Regions from separate parts of the Vibrio sp. R10-SF1-ISO8 genome, predicted to be linked through region 1. Evidence: predicted binding sites of a transcription regulator. Region 1 holds the regulator's gene; the other holds the start of a gene.

Evidence for each region. Region 1 encodes PurR, which represses purine synthesis genes. Its sites were predicted from a motif close to TNANGNAAACGTTTNCNTNA; they were not measured.
Region 2: a site for PurR is predicted at 1,280-1,299, ahead of AC6R00_RS12205 (NCS2 family permease). Genes of this name have one in related genera too.

The regions. Positions count from the first base shown of each region.
Region 1 covers NZ_JCBDHL010000018.1:185,006-188,428, reverse strand. The annotation lists gene AC6R00_RS14165 (TfoX/Sxy family DNA transformation protein) at 36-626, opposite strand; cyclic di-GMP riboswitch class I at 760-846, opposite strand; gene purR (HTH-type transcriptional repressor PurR) at 991-1,998, opposite strand; gene torD (molecular chaperone TorD) at 2,210-2,857, opposite strand; gene torR (two-component system response regulator TorR) at 3,095-3,423, shown strand, end outside.
Region 2 covers NZ_JCBDHL010000016.1:59,040-62,462, reverse strand. The annotation lists gene AC6R00_RS12205 (NCS2 family permease) at 1-1,084, opposite strand, end outside; purine riboswitch at 1,139-1,238, opposite strand; gene AC6R00_RS12200 (TonB family protein) at 1,337-2,209, opposite strand; gene exbD (TonB system transport protein ExbD) at 2,206-2,637, opposite strand; gene exbB (tonB-system energizer ExbB) at 2,651-3,423, opposite strand, start outside.

The DNA of each region.
Region 1 (3,423 bases):
AAAGGCTGACTTCTTAAACAAATTTATTTTTTAGGTTAGCTGACTTGAGTTAACAGCTCCTGACGGCGACTTTGGGGGATAACCGACCAGTGTGTCCCTTTAATGGCACCTTCTAAAGCCCAGAGAAGTTCGATGTTTACATCGGAAGAGTGTGTAGTCTGAATGGCTTTAAACGCATGTACGGCTCCCACTTGTTCCAGATTCTCTACCGAATCTATACCAGCTTTCTTGAGCATGCGCTCAGTTGCTAGCCGCAAGTTAGGCAGATCTTTCAAACGATTGGGTTTCGCTTGCGATTGGCATTGCTTCTCTTGATTTGCTGCTTTTAAGGCGACGTTCGCAATCTTTAACGTTTTATTTGCGTCAGCTGCCCAATCATCACAAAGCGCAAAATACTTCGTCACGACGGGGAATCCGCGTTTTTTGTAAACATAGGGTTCTAGCCCTTGAGACCTGAACTGTTTAGCGAGAGCCGCGTCCGCGCGTACGTGTAGTTTATCGTTGACGACAAGTGCGAACATAGTGTCATCAGCAAAAATGCCAAAGCCACCAAACATTGAGCGAGACTTAATATGTCCTAACTGCTCAAATAAACGCATTGAGTCTTTTAGTATTGGTTTATCCATGCTGTGTTTTCTCGGTGTATAAGTATACGCCACCAATGCAGGTCCGAGAGATTAGCAAAATTATGCAGAGACATTGTCAGTAAGGTGTCATACGAGTGCAAGTAAAAGCGGTATGACAGTTTGCATATTCGCCATCGGCAACCCCGCTACCAGACAATAAATTGTTTAAGGCCGGAGGCTTTGCGTCCCATCCTTTCGAAATGGTTTGCCCTGTTCGTGGCATTAATCGAACACATTAAGAATAAATAAAATCTGCGCAGAACATCACGTTTGTATCGGATAAATGTGATGTTGGTTCAATAAATAGAGGGGAGATATACGCCTAGCCAATAGTACGACTACAAGCTAAGCGTCTGACTTAAGGTTATTTATTTAGATTACGAACGGTATTGCGCTCGACAATTTCTGGGTGCATCTCGAACACACGTTTTTCGTGCTCTTTATCTTTAATGCGCTCAAGAAGAATTTCGAAGGCATTCTTACCAACGCGACGTTTTGGTTGGTGCACTGTTGTTAGAGGTGGAGAGAAGTACTCTGCTAGTTCAATATTATCGTAGCCGATTACTGAGATGTCTTGAGGTATTTGAATGCCTTTCTGTTGTAGACGGCTCATTAAGCCAAGCGCCATTGTGTCATTAAAACAAAATACGGCTGTTGGCTTTTTATCCATCGCAACAATTTTATCCGCAGCCAGTACCGCCGTATCACATTCGAAGTTACCTTCAAGAATCCAATCTTCGTTTACTGTTAAATCAGCTTCAGCCATTGCACGCTTAAAGCCACTAATACGCTCAACACACGCCGCTTTCTCGAAGTGACCACTTAAACAAGCAATGTCAGTATGACCGCGCTCGATCAGATATTTTGTCGCTAGATAGCCGCCTTCTTCAGAGTTATCGATGATCTTATCGGCTTGAGAACTCTCTGGACCCCAGTCCATTACCACTTTTGGAATGTCTTTGTGGCGGTCGAGCATTTCGCTCAGCTCTTCAGTCAGATCTGAACACATCACTAGGATGCCATCTACACGCTTTTCAGCCAGCATGCGAATGTAGTCGCGTTGCTTCTCATAGATGCCGCCGGTATTACACAGAATCAAGGTGTAACCTTGGCGGTAGCAGTAGCTTTCTACGCCGTCGATAACTTCTGAGAAAAATAGGTTAGTCGATTGCGTCACTAACATACCGATTGTACGAGTAGTGTTGCATTTAAGACTACGAGCAACGGCACTCGGTGCATAGTTAAGCTCGGTTACCGCTTCCATCACTTTTTCTTGTGTCGCTTCGGCAACAAAGCGTGTCTTGTTAATCACGTGAGACACAGTGGTTGTTGAAACACCAGCAAGGCGAGCAACGTCTTTAATAGTGGCCATAAATTTTGTCCTGTCGATGACTGCCACGAGAATATATTCAGTTTAGAATAAGTTGGCAGAAAGTATCAGAAACACAAAAACCGCTCTTATTTAGCGGTTTGTATTTGAATAGTTCATTTTTATCGTTTGCGGTCACGATTTTAGACCGCAATCCGACTTAGGGCAAACATATTTCGTCAAACTGACCTGTGCCAGTTCACATTGTCAGACTCTATTCGCCGATTAAATATGTGCAGTCCAACTCCAAGAACGCCACAGTGAGAGAAGCGATCGCAGAGTAAAAACCGAATTCATCGAGCGTTTGACACTTAGCCGAAAACTTAGGTGTCCAACTTAGAAGGTGCTGACGAATGAAGCTCTCTTGTTCGATCAGTGCCTCTTCAATATGACGCTCTTGCTCAAGTTCATTAGAGCGAATGATAAGGTTACCGAGAAAATCCAGCTCAATGGCAATGTGATCAGCCGGCTCATTTAGGCTTTCATCAACGGCTACACCATGCTCTAGCATTAATGCTTCCATCTCTTTGGCAGGCTTGTCGTTAAGCAGGCCTGTGTCTCCAATGTACATTGAAGCATAAGGCAGTGCCGAGTCGCGGTCAGACTTTAAAAATAGATCACAAAAGTCAGCGGCAAGCTCTAGTTGCGCATCTTCGCGATCGATTAAGCGATTAAGTGCATCAATGACACGATCAATCGACGGTTTAAGAGCGGCATTCTCGCCAAGGCCAGTAAGGAAAGAGCGGATTTGAGCTGAATGGTACTGCTCCAGATTCTCTTCCGTTAATTCCTTGGCGTAAAGGCTTGAAAGCCACCAATAAATTTCCGCACGTTTCTCGTTGAATGCTTTGATTTCTTGCATTAGGTATCACTCCCAAAATAACTACCTATTAGTGTAACTAATAAAAATGAATAGCGGTAATGGCTTACGTGACAATAAAAGACGAATTATGAGCATATATTAACAAAGGCGGAGGTTTTGTTTTGAATCAATAAAAAATCATCTTTCTCGTTTTTAAAGTGATAAATACTAGAAATGTTACTATTTATGAATAGAATAAATGATAGAACTATTCCCAATGTAAATTAAGTGGTGCAGATGAGTTATCATGTACTAGTAGTAGAAGACGACGTAGTGACTCGCAGCAAGCTTGTTGGCTACTTTCAGAATGAAGGTTACCAAGTCAGTGAAGCAGAAAGCGGCGAGCAGATGCGAGACATGCTACAAAGCAACGCGATTGATTTGGTGATGTTGGATATTAATCTGCCGGGTGAAGATGGATTAATGCTAACTCGCGAACTTCGCAGTCAGTCAGACATTGGAATTATCCTGGTAACAGGACGCACGGACAGCATCGACAAAATCGTTGGCCTCGAAATGGGCGCTGATGACTATGTCACTAAACCTTTTGAATTACGAGAGCTACT
Region 2 (3,423 bases), on a different contig from region 1:
GGTACAAAAACAGTGAAACAAGGAACAAGCCTGAAACCACTACCGCCGCTAGACCTGTTTTCGCACCTTGCGAAGAGGCAATACCCGACTCAGAGAACGCAGTAATAGACGTTGTACCTAGCACCGAACCAATCACAGTTCCCCCTGCATCCGCAACTAGGGCTGAACGAGCGTTAGGTACTTTGCCATCTTTGTCGATGATACCTGCATCACGGCCAACACCCACTATCGTGCTCATGCCATCAAAGAAATCGACAATCAGGAAGATAACCACAACAAACAGTAGATCGAACATCTTGTCTGCAGTTAGACCAGAGAAATCAAACACAGCACCAAACGTACTCGCCATACTTGGCGGTGCCGTCACGATTTGCTCAGGGATTGGGGCATTGCTTGTTCCCATCACTATATCAGCGATAACGGTTAGCAGAATCGCACTGACAAACGAGATAAAGGTCGCTAACTTGATGTCACGGACCATACAACCTAGAGCAATAAATATACTGATGTAAGCGATGATCACTTGAGGGTCGGCAATGTTACCCATGCCAACCAGTACGAATTTGTTGTCAACGATAATGCCGGCGTTCTTCAGGCCTAAGAATGCGATAAAGAGACCAAGCGAGACGGTAATAGCATTTTTTAAGTCTTCAGGAATTGACTCAATCAAGGATTTACGAATATTGGTCAGAGAAAGCAGTAGGTAGAGCACACCAGAAAGGAAGATACCAAACAGCGCTTCATTCCACACTAGCGCGACTGAACCACTTAACAGCATGCCTTTGAAGAAACCGTTCATGCTCATACCTGGTGCGAGCATGACTGGGTAGTTACCCCATACACCCATGATGAAGGTTGCGATTGCCGCAGCCAAAGCCGTTGCTGTAAATACCGCACCCTTATCCATACCAGGGATGCCGCCCAAGATAGCAGGGTTAACTGCTAGGATGTAGCTCATCGCCAAAAAGGTAATAAAGCCAGCGTACAGCTCTGTACCTAAGGTTGTTTTACGCTCAGCAATTTTAAATACTGAATTCAGCACACCAGACTGACTCTGGGCTTTTAGAGTTGATTCGAGACTCACAATGAAACCTTTACAAGTGGGGTAAACAGTAAACGGGTTCAATGCTGAAAAAAGAAATGGCGCATAAGCTACTGTAGTCACTAAGGTAGGCTCAGTGGTAGAAACGTCCAATCCATTTTATTAGACATATACAGCATTTAATCGTTTGCGCGAATTGTAAGGATCTCGAATAAAAACTCAATAGCTTTGTGAGACTTTAGCAAACGTTTGCTTAGTGCTATTTTCTAGAAAGTACCGCAAGAGTAACAATCATTATTGAACATAAAACCGAACAGGTACCGTCCAAGTTAACGTCTCACCATCGACTTCCTTTGGTGGAGAAGGCAAAGGCATCGCTCTAAATACCAAATCCAGTGCTTCTCTATCTAGAGATTCTGTACCACTACTACGAATCAACTCTACCCCTAAAACTTTGCCAGCCCGGTCCATGGTAAAAGTAATGAGTGGCACTCCCTGTTTACGTAGTCTCTTGGCACGCCTCGGGTATTGCTTATGCCGTTCAAGATGCAATACGAGCTGTTGTTTCCAATCTAAGCGCACTTGCCTTAAGTGCTGACTGAAAGCCCCAGCTACCCCTTGCAGTTTCTCTTGCCGATTCTCCACTTCAATCTTAGGTGCGCTTTGTTCGACTTTAGCAACGGAAGCGGGTTGAGAGACTGCCGGTTTTACAGGGATCGCTTGCTTAGCTTTTACTTGAGTCTGCTTAACTGTAGGCGTACTTTCACTCAGCTCAACGTTCTGAGGTTTGGCCAATTCAGAGTCAAGCTTGGACTCTTTGGCAATGATAGGCGGTGGCTCGGAGGCAAGCCCCACCTCTTTTTGGTCTGGTTCTGGCTCGATTTCCTTTTCCTCTGCAGGAGCGTCATCGGTAACCGTAGCAACTGAGTCGATAGACTCGACCTGCTTAGCCCCATCATTAATGGCTTGCTCTTCAACCTTAGGTGCTGCAATTGGCGCAACCATGGCGACACTGACAGGTATTGCGGCTGGTAGCGGTACAACTTCTCTTTTCGGTTGGTAAAGATAATAGAGAGCGATGGCAAGGTGGATAACGACACTGACTGCAATACCCGGTACCAGCCACGGCATAAATCCATCACTCGCTACTTTTCGATTTTGCATCATGTGCTTTTATTCTCTGTCGACTCCAAACCAACCAAAGCAATCTGTCCATAACCTGAAGCAACAAGTACGTTCATTACCTTCATCAAACTTTGGTAATCTAGCGTCTTATCCGCTCGGAGATAAATGCGTTGCTCTTTATCTGCTAAAACCTGAGCCAAAGCTTGTGGCAACTGATCTAAGTTCACCTGCGTCTTTTCTCCTAGCGTAAGAGCCAAATCAGCGCTTACCGTAAGATAAAAAGGTTCTTTAGGTCGTGGAGAAGGAGTCGCCGAAGACGTCGGAAGATCCACTGGCACGTTAACCGTCGCTAGCGGAGCAGCAACCATAACGATGATAAGCAGAACCAACATTACGTCCACAAAAGGAGTAATGTTGATTTCATGGTTAACCGCTAGCTCATCTTGCTGCGAAGATACTTTAAACCCCATAGACAAACCTCACCTAAGCTGCGAGCTTTTTGCCATCAATGGCAATCGGTTCCCGGTCTAAATCACGGCTGACCAGTACCATTAAGGCAGCAGAGATATCAGCCATTAGAGCGCGATACTGACTGACTCCTCGAATAAAGTGATTGTATAGAACAACTGCGGGAATAGCGGCGACCAAACCAATCGCCGTAGCCAACAAAGCTTCTGCAATGCCTGGAGCAACTACAGCCAAAGAGGTATTCTGAGATTTAGCGATGCCGATAAAGGCATTCATAATTCCCCAGACGGTGCCAAACAAACCAATGAAAGGGCCGACCGAACCTACCGTGGCCAAAACCCCAGTCCCACTCGTCATTGCACTACTAAGTCCTGCTTGCACACGTTCTAGCCTTAACTGCAGGCGCTCTTTAATCCCGTCTTCATTGTCTGCCCGAGCCGACAATACCAGTTCTTTTTCAGTAGCCTCAAGCAAAGCAAGCCCTGCTCCTTCAGCACTATCGCATCTTAACTTCCCTTCAACCAAGGTTTCTGAATCAAGCAGTTCAGTAAGAAGATGCTTAGCACGACGACAAGCGAGGTGTAGCTGGATTTGTTTTGCGATACCAATGGCCCAAGTCACACCAGAAGCGACCAATAATAGGATCATTACCGATTTTACGACCCAATCTGCGGCCTGATACATACCATACGGAGAAAGATCATGATGAGGGGTCGCTTCCTCTACTTGTTGGGTTACCTCTTGCGTAACAGGTTGTAACTCTAAGCCTGACGTTGCTTCAGCCCAGC